2 regions of the Arthrobacter sp. FB24 genome follow, and region 2 is predicted to be linked to the other one. Evidence: predicted binding sites of a transcription regulator. Region 2 holds the regulator's gene; the other holds the start of a gene.
The links. The regulator LexA, encoded in region 2, represses DNA repair genes until DNA is damaged. The targets are predictions, from matches to a motif close to TCGAACANNTGTTCGA.
Positions count from the first base shown of each region.

Region 1 (7,000 bases), 2.0 Mb from region 2:
CACGGATCAGCAGTGCCCCGGACAGGCGCCGCACCTGGGCAAGCGGGGGATTCGTCTCGTGGCAGCGGGGGCAGAACGCCGTGACATACCGGTGGATGCGGTCGCCGCGCAGCGGCTGGCCAGGTCCAAGCGGCGTCCGGGAAGAGAACGAGGACGGATTCATCTCAGGCCCCTCATCTGCGCGAGGGATCCGACGCAGATCCCACCGCCGAGCAGGGTGAAGACTCCCAGGCCAATAAGAAGCCCCGCGCCGAACCGGGACGTGCGTGGCCGGACCGCCAGCACAACGGCTACCGCCAGATACACGGCGATTGGTACGAACGCTGCGGGCCCAGCGAGAAAGGTCTTGTACCCTTCATCCGGAGCGATACCCGATGTTGTCCCGAAATAGAGGGCATAAAGGGCAGGAGTCCCCAACAGGATTCCGAGCACCATGGAGCCACGCCTGGGTGCAGAGGGCGGCCCCTCTATTTGGGGCGGGGGCGGGTTCCGGGGAACGTCAGGGGTGTCCTCGCTCATGCCACTCTTCCTTTCAACTCCGGGCGGAGCGGTTTCCCGAACACCCGCCAGATCCGCCAGCCCAGCAGGGGGAGAACCGCCAGCAGGAACCACTGGGGGCGGCTCATTCCCAGCCAGATCACCTCATTGCCGCGGACAAACTCCACCCCGAACCTGAACAGCGCGTAGGCGGTCACATAGCAGATGAAAAGGTCGCCGGGGTGTGCGAGGCGGTCTCGAAAACGCCACATGACGGCGAACGCGGCGGCGTGGAACACGATCTCGTAGGCAAAGGACGGATGGAGTCCGGCCCCGGGGGGCCCGCCGATCAGCGCCGCTTGCGCCGGGCTGAGGACTATTCCCCAGGCGCCCCCAGTCGGGGTGCCGGGCAGTTCGGTGAGGAGGCAGCCGATCCGCCCCACGATCAGGGCCAGTGCCACCGACGGTGCGAGCAGGTCACCGGTGGATTCCCGGTAGCCTGTCAGCCGTTTGCCCAGATGGACCCCGAACCATGCGCCGACCAGGCCGGCGAGGATGCTGCGGTCGCCGTTGCCCCACCAGTCCGCCAGGGAGACCTGCCGGGAAATATCCCAGGTGAGCACGCGTGATCCGATGGCCCCGAAGGCGACGGCGAAGCCTGCGATGGGCCACAACCGGGGATCAGTCAGGCCGCGGCGGCGCTTTTCATAGGCGTAAAACAGCAGGGCTGCGAAGATTCCGAGCCCCGTCATAACGCCGTGCACAAGCCCATTTCCCGCGAAGGGAAGCCCGATCATGTGCAGAGTGTAACAGCGGGCGCTCAGGCTGCCTTGACCACGGGAAGCTCGTTCCAGTGCGTGGTGTACCTGGGCGAGAGCATGGTGCGCTGCATGGACCAGTCCGGCCCGCCCCGGATTCCGGCATGGCCGAGGCCCACGGATCCGCGTCCGTAGCGGCGGGTGATGTCCTCCAGCAGGGGGCCGATGCCGCGTTCTTCGTGCGGGTTGGCAAACACCGGCAGGGGTGACTGCTGGCCCGAGGGGCGCAGGTCGGTGACCATGATGCCCGCGCGGACGTATTTGGTCCCTTCCTGGATCCGGGGGAGCAGGGCATGCGCGGCCCTGGTCAACAGCACCGGATCCGCGGTGGGCATGGGCAGGGTGACGCAGACCGAGGGGTAGGACGTGTCCAGCGGGTTGTAGTGGGAGGTGCCGGCGAAGGCCGTGAGGACCTTGGCCTGCAGGCTGTGCTTGGCCAGGCGGGCGCTGGCTTGCTGGCCGTAGACGCTCATGACCTGTCGCAGGTCCGCGGCGGTGGTGATGGGCGTGGAAAACGAGCGGCTGAAGATGAGCTGGTCACGCCCAATGCGCTCTGCTTCCATGGGGATGCACGCGGTGCCCTGCAGTTCCAGGACCGTGCGCATCAGCACCACCGAGAAGCGGTCACGGATCCGGACGGGATCGGCGCGGGCAAGGTCCAGGATGGAATGGATGCCCATGTTGTTCAGGCGTTTTGTCAGCCGGCCAGCCACGCCCCAGAGTTCGATGACGGATACCCGGCCCATCAGCGCTTCGCGGGCCGGGGGCGGCATGGAGTCCCAGTGGCACACGCCGTTGAGGCCGGGGTTGTTCTTCGCCCACTTGTTGGCCAGCTTCGCGAGAGTCTTGGTATTGGCAATTCCCACGCAGACCGGCACCCCGACGTTGCGGCGGACAGCCGTCTTGATGGTTTGTCCCAGACGCAGGAGCTCATCCGGGGTCCCTTTGACTCCCAGGAAGGCTTCATCGATGCTGTAAACCTCCAGCCAGGCCGAGTAGCGCCCTAGAAGCTCCATCACGCGGGCGCTGATATCCCCGTACAGCTCATAGTTGCTGGACTTGGCCACCAGCCCCCATTCCTTGGCCCGGGGCGCGATCTTGAACCACGGCTCGCCGACGGGGATGCCCAGCGCCTTGGCTTCGGGGGACCGGGTGACCGCGCAGCCATCGTTATTCGAGAGGACCACGAGGGGGCGGCCTTCCAGCGAGGGATCGAATGCCCGCTCGGCTGAGGCATAGAAGCAGTTGACGTCCACCAAGGCAATCTGCCGGACCGTGTCCTGCGCCCGCTTCTCAGGCGCCCGCGACTCAGACATGGTGCAGGCACCGCGTGGCCACGCCCCAGATCACCAGGTCCGACAATGCCGGGACCCTGATATCCGGATACCGGGGGTTGTCCGCCTGCAGCACTACTCCGGATGCCGTAACCCTGAGCCGCTTGATGGTCAGTTCACCGTCCAGGACCGCTATGACCACTGATCCGTCCTTGGGGTCCAGGGCACGGTTGACGATCAGCTCGTCGCCGTCGCTGATCCCGGCCCCTTCCATCGAGTCTCCGGACACCCGCACGATATAGGTGCTGGTGATGTCCTTGATGAGGTGTTCATTGAGGTCGATCCGGCCGTCAAAGTAGTCCTGCGCCGGCGACGGATAGCCCGCCGCGACGGGTACCGGGGAGATCAGTACCGACAGCAGGGACGCGCCCGCCTCTATCACGCGGGGACCGATAATTATGCCCACAACACACCTTTATTCGAATATATGTTCGATAATTCAGTTTAGACCCAGGCTCCGACATTGGATATTCCCTGCGAAATTTCCTGGCGTCTTCGCGTCGGCGGGTCACCGCGCAGCGCGCGTGAGCGAACCAGGGCCGTCTCCCGTCCCCGGTGAACGAGTTCTCCGTTCGCGCCCAAGGAAAGACCCCCGCCCGGAACTGCCCGGCGGGGGTCTTGTGCGGTGGATCCGCTGCGGCCTCGGCCGGGCCGTTGGATTAGCGGGTCGAAGCGGTCTGCAGCGACTGTTCCTTAGCTGCCCACGCGGCGTAGCTGCCGTCGAGTTCGACGACGTCGTACCCGGCCCGGCGCAGCGCGCTGGCGGCTACGGAGTTCCGCACACCCGACTGGCAGTAGGACACGATGGTGCCGGCGGCGGGCAGTTCATCCAGGTGCCACATGACGCGGCCGCCGCTGAGCTGGTGCGAGCCCGGAACATGCCCGGCCTTGTGCTCGGTCTTGTTGCGGACATCCAGGACCATGGCGGCGTCGAAGCCCTCGAGTTCCTCGGGCTGGATCAGCTTCGGTGTGAAGGTGGGCAGCCCGTCGATGCCGGTCAGGTAGCCCGCCACGTTGTCGATGCCCACGCGTACCAGGTGGTCCCACATGCCCTGGGCCTGCTCCTGGTCCTTGGCCAGGAGCACCAGCGGGTTCTGATCCGTCTCGGGGTTCACCACCCAGGCGCCGTAGCTGGCAACGGATTTGCCGGCCGGAACGTTCAGGGACCGGACCACGGTGCCCTGGTGGACGTCGCCGTTGGGACGGGTGTCGATGAAGGTCAGGGTGTCTTCTGCCAGGCTCCTTGCGACGTCGGCCGCGTCCAGTTCCTGCAGCGGCGCACGTTCGCCCATGATGGCGGGGCCTTCGCGGTTTTCGCGCTTCATGCGGCCGAAGTAGGCGTGCGCGTCCGGCTGGCCGTCGAGCAGTTCGTCGATGAACCCCTGCTCGTCGTTGGCGGCCAGGTACGGGCCCCACCAGGCGTACAGCCGCTCGTAGCCCACCGTGGATGACGGGATGGCGCCGAGGGCCTTGCCGCAGGCGCTGCCGGCGCCGTGTCCCGGATAGACCTGGACGAAGTCGGGCAAGGGCAGGAACTTGTCACGCAGGCTGGCGAACAGCTGCTTGGCACCCAGGAAGCGGGTATCCACGCCGCCGGCGGCTTCGTCCAGGAGGTCAGGGCGGCCCAGGTCGCCGGAGAAGACAAAGTCGCCCGAGAGCAGGTACCCGGCCTCGCTGCTGAATGCGCCGTCCGTAATCAGGAAGGACAGGTGCTCCGGAGTGTGCCCCGGAGTGTGGAGCGCCTGAACGGTGATGTTACCGATGGTGATCTTGCTGCCGTCGAACAGGCGCTCGCCGTCGAAACCGTACTGCCAGTCGGGGCCGCCCTCTCCGGAGACATAGATCTTTGCCCCGGTGGCGGCCGCGAGTTCACGGGTGCCTGAGAGGTAGTCGGCGTGGATGTGGGTCTCGGTAACGGCCACGATCTTCATGCCGTTGGCTGCTGCGAGGGAGCGGTAGGTGTCGATGTCACGGCGGGCGTCGACAACAACTGCCTCACCCTTCCGCTGGCAGCCAATGAAGTAGCTGGCCTGGGCGAGGTCTTCATCGTAGATGCGTTCGAGAAGCATGGGTTCTCCTTCGTAAAAGCTTGCGGGGTTCCGGGGTGGCTCCCCGTTGGTCTAGTTAAAATCATAATACCCCAGGGGGTATACAGCAAATGGCGCGGCGCTGTGGTTTTGAAGCCGTCAGCCGGTGCTTCGGCCGCGCCAATTCGCAAGTTTCTCCAGTGCAGATCTCCAGCGTCCGGACGGAAGTTCGTCTGGCGCCGGCGGTGCATAGCTCACCGGATGGCCTTCCCGGTACCACTCCGTAATGCCGCCCGCGATGTTGACCGCGTCGTGGCCCTGGGCAGTGAGGAGCGCAGTGGCCTTGCTGCTGCGCTTGCCTGACCCACACAGGACGTAGAGCGTGCTGTTTGGCAGGTCCTGCTGCCGGAAGGGCAGTTCATCGAGGGGGATGTTCAAGCTGCCCGGGATATGGGCGACGGCATATTCATCCTGGCGCCGCACGTCCACCACCACCGTGCGGGGCCAGATTGCCGCCAGGTCGCCGGGCGTAATACTGCGCATCGGCTTCTGTGGATATGCGTCAGGACTGATGCTGCGCTGCCTGCTCGCGCAGTGTTGCCATATCGAGGTTTTTGACGCCCTGGATGACCTGCTCCAGCCCTGCCGCGTTGAGGGCGCCTGGCTGGGAGAAGACGAGGGTCTTGTCCCGGAATGCCATCAGCGTGGGGATGGACGTGATGCCGGCAGCGGCAGCCAATGCCTGTTCGGCTTCCGTGTCCACCTTGGCGAAAACGACGTCCGGGTGCTTCTGGGAGGCTGCGTCGTACGTGGGGGCGAACATGCGGCAGGGGCCGCACCAGCCGGCCCAGAAGTCGATGAAGACAATGTCGTTATCTTCAAGGGTCCGGGCAAGCGATTCTTCCGTGATGTCGATGGTTGCCATGGCTGAATTCCTTAAGTATGGCTGGAGGGGGTGGATAGCTGCGGTTGCGGCAGGCGTGTCAGGCGGCGGGGAGTCCTGCGCGGCTCCATGCGATCATGCCGCCGGTCATAGTGTCGGCGCTGAATCCGGCGCCACTGAGCGCATCTGCCACGCGGGCGCTTCGATTGCCGCTGCGGCAGACGACGATGACGTGTACGCCGGGGTCCAGCTCGGAGAGGCGGGCCTGCAGCTGCCCCATCGGGATGTGCAGGGCGCCGGGGATCATGCCTTCGGCGACTTCGAAGTCTTCGCGGACATCGAGGACTTGTGAGCTGGCGCGCCGTTGCTCAACTTCGGTGACGGTTATTTCTGCCATGACGGGTTCCTTTCGGGAGTGTGGGGTGGATGTTTAGCGGACCGGTTCGCCGGCTTGGCGCCAGGCCCCGATGCCGCCGCGGAGCGAATATGCCTCGTAGCCCTGGCTGGCCAGCAGCCGCGCGGCCGAGGCTGAGCGGACTCCCGATTGGCACATGGCGACGACGGGACGGCCCTTTTGCAGGCCCGTTACGCCGGCCTGCAGCTTGTCCAGGGGCAGGTGCTTGGCCTGGGGTGCGTGGCCGCTTCGCCATTCCTGCGCGGAACGGACGTCGATCAGCACCGCCCGCGATACCAGGAGCTCCTTGGCCTCGGCCACCGAGACGGTTTTGTACGGTTTGCTGAAAGCCTTCTTCAGCGAGTCGATAAGGCTCATGGGGTTCTCCTTCGTGGGACTTTTGGTGGTGTGGGACGGGCGGGTGCCGGTCAGGCTGTGACGGTGCTCGCCGTGACCCAGGCGGCGACGGCGAAGATCAGAACGGCGAATGAGACGCGGACGTGCCTGTCCTTGAGCAGGCGGGCCAGGCGGGCCGCGGCGAGCGAGCCGAGGATGGCCGGCACCGTGAAGGCCAGGACCGTGGACCACTCGATGGTGAAACCGGCGGCGTGAGCTCCGAAGCCTGCGGCGGAGTTGATGACGATGATGGCCAGGGAGGAGGCGACGGCCTGCTTCATGCGCAGCCCCAGGAAGAGCGTGAGTGCCGGTGTGATGAGGAATCCGCCGCCAACTCCCAACAAGCCGGTCAGGAAGCCGACCAGCAGCCCGACTCCAACGGCCTTGGGGGCGCAGGATCGGAAGGCCCTCGCGGGGCCCGTGCTACAAGAACCCTCCAGTTCTTTGGTGCGCATCAGCATACGGACGCCGGCAACCACCATGATGCCTGCGAATGCCAGCATCAGTACGTTCGGATCCAGCAGCCGGCCTACGGCCGCCCCTCCCCAGGCGGCCGGGATGCCGGCAGCCCCGACCAGCAGGACAACCGGCCAGTTGATGCCTTCGCGGAGCCGGGGCAGGAGTGCTGCCAGTGACGAGAGGCCTACCACCACCAGGGAAGTGGGGATGGC
Region 1 is NC_008541.1:4,318,224-4,325,223, reverse strand. It holds gene ARTH_RS19470 (radical SAM protein) at 1-163, opposite strand, end outside; gene ARTH_RS19465 (hypothetical protein) at 160-519, opposite strand; gene ARTH_RS19460 (prolipoprotein diacylglyceryl transferase) at 516-1,274, opposite strand; gene ARTH_RS19455 (Y-family DNA polymerase) at 1,298-2,611, opposite strand; gene ARTH_RS19450 (LexA family protein) at 2,604-3,035, opposite strand; gene ARTH_RS19445 (MBL fold metallo-hydrolase) at 3,289-4,698, opposite strand; gene ARTH_RS19440 (rhodanese-like domain-containing protein) at 4,816-5,199, opposite strand; gene ARTH_RS19435 (thioredoxin family protein) at 5,219-5,581, opposite strand; gene ARTH_RS19430 (rhodanese-like domain-containing protein) at 5,640-5,936, opposite strand; gene ARTH_RS19425 (rhodanese-like domain-containing protein) at 5,970-6,311, opposite strand; gene ARTH_RS19420 (sulfite exporter TauE/SafE family protein) at 6,362-7,000, opposite strand, start outside.
Region 1: a site for LexA is predicted at 3,049-3,064, ahead of ARTH_RS19450 (LexA family protein). Genes of this name have one in related genera too.

Region 2 (7,000 bases):
CGGCACGTCGGCCAGCAGCACGGCAGTTCCCTTGTCGATTCCGTCGGGGCTGAAGATGCCGCCGGACGTCTGCAGCCTGCGGGTTTCACCGGCAAGTTCCACGGTTAGCGGCTTGCGTGTGAACGGCCCGGCGGGTTGGGCGCTGAAATAGTGTGCAGACTCCATAACTCGCCAGATTAGTTGCCGTACGCGCCGATGGGAAACGGGGACTGGAAGCGAGCACGGACACCGGTCTGCTAGTGTTTAATCCATGTTCTTGATCTTCGAGTAGCCGGCACGGGCCACAGCCCGTCCCGAAGCGACGCAGGTATTCACCTTCCGCTCTGTGCGCCGTCCTGCCGTGATTCTCCGGCCTGACATCCCGCCCGTACTACTTGGAGTCCAGCAATGCTGATCATCTGACCATGCGCATCCCCTCAGGACAGGCGCATCCGCAACCCCGACTGCCTTCCAGGCGTCCGCCTCCGTTACCGCCCGTACCGCCGCCCGCTGCCCCGCAGCCGCCGGCATTCCAGGAGCCCGAATGACCCATAGTCGTCAGCCCAGCGCGAATACCGCCCCGCAGACAAACAATCAGCATTATTCTGAAAGTGTCGAATCTTCAAAGGAGAACATGACCAACCAGCCCAATACCGGATCAGATTCAGCCTCCCAGGACATGAGTCCTGAGGAAATCCAGGCTGTCATCGACCGGATTCTGTCCAAGGATGTCCCGGCACGTGCCGCCGGCTCCGCCCCGGAAAATCCGCGCGGAGTTCTGGGTTCGGCCCAGGCGATTTCCCGCCAGGACAGCGAACACAGCATCTTCGACGGGGACCAGCAGGACCTCGAGGAACGCCGGGCCCTGCGCCGTACCGCCGGCCTTTCCACCGAACTCGAAGACGTCACCGAAGTTGAGTACCGGCAGTTGCGCCTCGAACGCGTGGTGCTGGCCGGCCTCTGGACCGAAGGCACCCTCGCCGACGCGGAAAATTCGCTCCGCGAACTCGCTGCCCTTGCCGAAACAGCGGGTTCGGAAGTCCTCGACGGCATCGTCCAGCGCCGCGCCAAGCCTGACCCCGGTACCTTCCTCGGCTCCGGCAAGGCCCAGGAGCTCAAGGACATCGTGATGTCCACTGGTGCCGACACCGTAGTGGTGGATGCCGAGCTGGCACCTTCACAGCGGCGCGGACTCGAGGACATCGTGAAGGTCAAGGTGATCGACCGCACGGCCCTGATCCTGGACATCTTTGCCCAGCATGCCAAGAGCCGCGAAGGCAAAGCCCAGGTGGAGCTGGCTCAGCTCGAGTACCTCCTCCCGCGCCTGCGCGGCTGGGGCGAATCCATGTCCCGCCAGGCCGGCGGCCAGGTGGGCGGCGCAGGAGCCGGCATGGGCTCCCGTGGCCCCGGTGAAACCAAGATCGAACTGGACCGGCGCCGGATCCGTACCAGGATGGCCAAACTGCGGCGCGAAATCGCCGCAATGAAGCCGGCGCGGGAAACCAAGCGGGCCAACCGCCGTCGTAATTCCGTGCCGTCCGTAGCGATCGCCGGGTACACGAACGCCGGCAAGTCCTCGCTGCTTAACCGGCTGACCGATGCCGGGGTCCTGGTCGAGAACGCCCTGTTCGCGACGCTGGATCCGACCGTCCGCAAAGCGGAAACAGCCGATGGCCTGGGCTACACCCTGGCGGACACCGTGGGCTTCGTCCGTTCCCTTCCCACGCAGCTGGTGGAAGCGTTCCGCTCCACGTTGGAGGAAGTGGCCGATTCGGACCTCATCTTGCACGTGGTGGACGTCTCGCATCCCGATCCGGAAGGCCAGATCGCCGCGGTTCGGGCAGTGTTCAGCGAAGTGGACGCACGCAAGGTCCCGGAGATCATCGTGCTGAACAAGGCCGACGCCGCGGATCCCTTCGTCGTGGAACGCCTCAAGCAGCGCGAACCCCGCCACGTGGTGGTCTCCGCCCGCACCGGTCAGGGCATCGCGGAGCTCCTGAAGGCGATCAGCGAATCCATTCCGCGGCCGAGCGTCAAGATGGAGCTGCTGATTCCCTACAACCGCGGGGACCTGATCAGCAAACTCCACGAAACGGACGCCGAAATCCTTCGCCTGGATCATGAGGAGGAGGGCACCCGCGCCCTCGTCATGGTGCGCGAAGGGCTCGCCGCTGAACTGGAATCCTTCATCAGCAATGTCTGATCCCGGGGCCGGAGAAACCAGCGGCTCCGCCGGCGAGGAGTTCGTCATCGAACTTCTCGACCGGGCAGTGTCCGGCATGGGCGGACAGAGCCGCAGCGGCCAGCACGAGATGGCCAGGCAGGTGGCGCGCGCTATCGACAGCGGCGACCACCTGCTGGTCCAGGCCGGCACCGGCACGGGCAAGTCCTTGGCATACTTGATTCCGCTGATTGCGCATTCACAGGTCAGCGACAAACCCACTTTGGTGTCCACTGCCACCCTGGCCCTGCAGACCCAGATCGTGGGCAGGGACCTTCCCCGGCTGCTGGAAACCATCACCCCCGCGCTGGAGCGCCCCGTTAAGGTCGCGCTCGTCAAGGGCCGGGCAAACTACGTCTGCCGGCACAAGCTCGACGGCGGGTTCCCCTCCGAAGAGCCTTCGGAGGGACAGCTCTTCTCCCTGGGCGAGGACACCAGCGTCCCGCACTTCGCCGCGTCCTTGGGCGGTCCGGCCTCGCAGCTGGGCAAGGAAGTGGTCAGGCTCCGGGAGTGGGCTGAGAAAACGGCCACGGGGGACCGGGATGAACTGATGCCGGGGGTGACGGACCGTGCCTGGCGGCAGGTGTCCGTCACGTCGATGGAATGCCTGGGCGCGCAGAAATGTCCCATGGCTGCCGAGTGCTTCAGCGAACTGGCCCGCCAGGACGCCGCCGAGGCTGACGTCGTGGTCACCAACCATGCCATGCTGGCCGTCAGCGCCTTCGAAGGCCTGGCAGTCCTGCCGGAGTACGACGTCGTGGTGGTCGACGAGGCGCACGAGCTGCAGGACCGGGTAACGGGAGCGGTCTCCGGCCAGCTGTCCGTGGCCATGGTCCACGCCGCCGCCTCCGGCGCCCGGAAAAATACCGGAATCACGGTGGATGCGCTCAATAACGCTGCTGCGAACCTTGAACTGGCCATCGCCGGAGTCCCCAGCGGCCTTCTGCCCAACGGCCTCAACGACGAACAGCTCGACTGCGTCGACCAGTTGCGGGAAGCCTGCCGCGCGGCCCTTTCGGACTCGAAAGGTGACAGTGCGAATACGGCCGACGGCGGTCGCCAGCTTGCGCGCTCACGCCTTATGGTCATCCTCGAGCTCTGTGAACGCCTGATCGCCGCCCGGGAAAACCGGGAAGTGGTCTGGTTCTCGCGGAACAGCACTTTTGACCCGCAGCAAGGCTATTCGCAGCCGGACGACGCAGCACCGGCCTTGATCAACATCGCCCCGTTGAGCGTGGCGGGGAAGCTCCGTGACGGGCTCTTTGCCGGCCACACAGTGGTCCTCACCTCAGCCACCCTCGCGATCGGAGCGGCGTTCGAGCCGGCTGCGGGAGGGCTTGGGCTGGTGGGGCCGGGCGCTCCCAGCTGGACCGGCGTAGACGTCGGGTCCCCGTTCGACTACCCCAAGCAGGGGATACTCTACGTTGCCAGCCATCTGCCCAAGCCCGGCCGCGGGACGTCGCCCGAAGCCCTGGATGAGCTGGAGAAGCTGATCCGGGCGTCCGGCGGCGGGGCACTGTGCCTCTTCTCCTCGCGGCGGGCGGCGGAGGAGGCGGCTGAGGCGATGCGCCCGCGCCTGGATGTCAGCATCCTGTGCCAGGGCGAATCAACCATGACGGCCCTGGTGCGGCAGTTTGCGGACGAGCCGGACACCTGCCTTTTCGGCACAATGTCCCTCTGGCAGGGCGTCGACGTTCCCGGCGGCTCGTGCCGGCTGGTGGTCATTGACCGGATTCCGTTCCCGCGGCCGGACGATCCGCTCATGACGGCGCGGTCCCGGGCGGTGGCCCAGGCGGGCGGCAACGGCTTTATGTCGGTGTCGGCCACCCACGCGGCGATCCGGCTCGCACAGGGAGCCGGCCGGCTGATCCGCTCCACGGGCGACAAGGGCGTTGTGGCTGTCCTTGATTCCCGGTTGTCCACGGAGCGGTACGGGGGCTTCCTGCGGGCCGCCCTGCCGCCTTTCTGGCCCACCACCGATCCGGCGGTTGCGGTTGCTGCGCTGTCGAGGTTGGCCCAGGCCCCGACGGCGGCGGCCGCAGGCTGACAACGCGTGCCGTTGCCGCCGGCACCTGACCGTTTCGGAGGCCCGAAGACGGGTCCCCGAAAGCGGGCTGCCCAGCGGCTACAGCGAGCGAAACACGGAGACGACCTTGCCCATGATGTTGGCGTGGTCGCCGAGGATGGGCTCATACTGCGTGTTCTGCGGCAGGAGCCAGGTGTGGCCGTCCCGTTGCCGGAACGTTTTGACTGTGGCCTCGTCATCCAGCAGGGCTGCCACAATGTCGCCGTTGACCGCGTCACTCTGCCGGCGGACCACAACCCAGTCCCCGTCGCAGATGGCGGCGTCGATCATGGAGTCGCCGGTCACCTTCAACATAAAGAGCTCACCGTGGCCAACCAGTTGCCGTGGCAGCGGCATCACGTCCTCCACCACCTGGTCAGCCAGGATGGGGCCGCCTGCGGCGATCCGGCCGACCAGGGGGACCATGGCCGTGTCGGTTGCGGTGGCCAGTTCGGAGACGGCCAGTCCGCCAATAGTGCGCAGCCGCGCAGGCTTCTCCACACCTGAGATTTTGGCAGTACCTTCATCCAGGGTCAGCGGCATGAGCACTTCCATGGCCCGTGGACGCTTCGGGTCGCGGCGGAGATAGCCCAGCTTCTCGAGCTGCGAGAGCTGGTGGGTGACGCTGGAGAGGCTGGCCAGGCCCACGGTGTCGCCGATTTCACGCATCGACGGCGGATAGCCGTTGTCGTTGACGGACCGCTGAATGGTTTCCAGGATCTTCTTCTGCCGTACCGTGAGGCCCTTCGGCTTCGCTGGTGACTGCTGGCTCCGCTGCGTAGCCCTGCCGCCGGTGGCTTGTGCTGCCATGTTCGCCAACGCCTTTCCGTTCCACCCGGCCTCCGTGGCTGCAGCTGCCGGGAACTTCCGGCCTGAAAATGTCAGACCCTGCTGATCAACTGCAGAAGTGGTTGATCTGTAGCTCAAACGTAGGCCAGCCCCACAGCTTTTTCAAACATTTGTTCTAGTGAGTCTCGACAATGTTCGTTAATAAGTGCTAGAAAAGAACAAGCAACGTTCGAATATGTGTTCTAGTCCAAAACCCCGTTCGGTCCTATGTTCGAAGACCGGGCGGGCGGATGGCAGCTTCAGGAACATGCCGGGCAGCACAGTCAGGTCCAGGAGGGCTCAGTTCATGTCAGCAACAAGCGCTATTCATGGTTCGCGTTTCAAGGGTTCGGCCGGCCGGGGCCGCGGCGATAACGTATCGGAGTTTCCGGGTTCCACCGGGCAGGAAGCCGGGGCCCCGGGAATTCAGGGCTTCAACTGGGAGGAGCGTCCCGCGGCGAAAGCCGTGAAGGCGGCGAAGGCAAGGTCCACGCAGCCGCCCCTCCGCCTGACGCGCAGGGGGCGCATCGTCCTGGTGGGAGTGCCGCTGATCCTGTTGACGGTGCTGCTGATCTCGCTGGCCGGCTTCCTGAACTCGCCGGCGAAGGCGGCGGATTCCGCGTCCGAGCTTTCCGTGACCCCCACAGTGTCAGTGACGGTGCAGCCGGGCCAGTCCTTGTGGGAGATTGCCGGCTCCGTGGCGCCGGAACGAGACACCCGGGACGTTGTTGCCGATATCGTTCAGCTCAACAACCTCGACGGCGGCAGAGTCATGCCGGGCCAGCAGATCTTTGTCCCCGCAAGCTAGGGCCCGACGCTGACGCCCCGGAACCTGCCCAGCCGCCAACGCCCCGCGCTCCGCACCGGCGGCGGGCCGGAGACAAGCCCCGGCGGCGGGCCGGAAGCGTCACAGTTTCAATGCCCCGGCCACCCTCACTTAAACTGTTGAAGTGACTGACCAGCTAGAGCGCCTGAACCGACTTCCCCTCCGGACCAACCTGCGTGGCCTCACCCCGTATGGTGCGCCGCAGCTGGACGTTCCCATCCTGCTCAATGTCAACGAAAACACCCATGGCGTTCCGGCCGATGTCCTCGTGGCCATTTCCGAGGCCGTGACCGCGGCTGCTGCGGGGCTGAACCGCTATCCGGACCGTGAGTTCACCGAACTCCGGGAGCGACTGGCCGAGTACCTTGGCCACGGCCTGGGTGCGGAGAACATCTGGGCCGCCAACGGATCCAACGAAGTGCTGCAGCAGATTCTGCAGGCATTCGGCGGTCCGGGACGTACCGCACTTGGTTTCCCGCCCACGTACTCCATGTATCCCCTCCTGGCGAGCGGGACCGACACCGAATACATCGTCGGCCAGCGTGCGGACGACTATGGCCTCAGTGCCGAATCCGCTGCGCAGCAGGTCCGGGAACTGCAGCCGAACATCGTTTTCCTGTGTTCACCCAACAACCCCACCGGCACCGGGCTGGGACTGGATGTGGTGGAGGCCGTGTATGCGGCAGGCGAGGCCAGCCAGACCGTCGTGATCGTCGATGAGGCTTACCACGAATTCGCGCACGACGGCACGCCCAGCGCCCTCACGCTTCTTCCAGGCCGTGAGCGGCTTATCGTCTCCCGAACCATGAGCAAGGCATTTGCGCTGGCCGGAGCACGCCTGGGCTACATGGCTGCCGCGCCCGAGGTTGCGGATGCACTGCGGCTGGTGCGGCTGCCGTACCACCTGTCCGCTATCACCCAGGCCACTGCGCTGGCTGCCCTGACCCACCGCGAGGCACTGATGGCCGACGTCGAAGACATCAAGCTGCAGCGCGACCGGATTGTCACGGAACTGACCAGAATGGGCCTCAAGCCTGCCGCGTCCGACTCCAACTACGTTTTCTTTGGCGGCCTGGAGAAC
Region 2 is NC_008541.1:1,625,224-1,632,223, forward strand. It holds gene ARTH_RS07435 (class I SAM-dependent methyltransferase) at 1-165, opposite strand, end outside; gene hflX (GTPase HflX) at 614-2,182, shown strand; gene ARTH_RS07445 (ATP-dependent DNA helicase) at 2,175-4,247, shown strand; gene lexA (transcriptional repressor LexA) at 4,326-5,075, opposite strand; gene ARTH_RS07455 (LysM peptidoglycan-binding domain-containing protein) at 5,560-5,901, shown strand; gene ARTH_RS07460 (histidinol-phosphate transaminase) at 6,044-7,000, shown strand, end outside.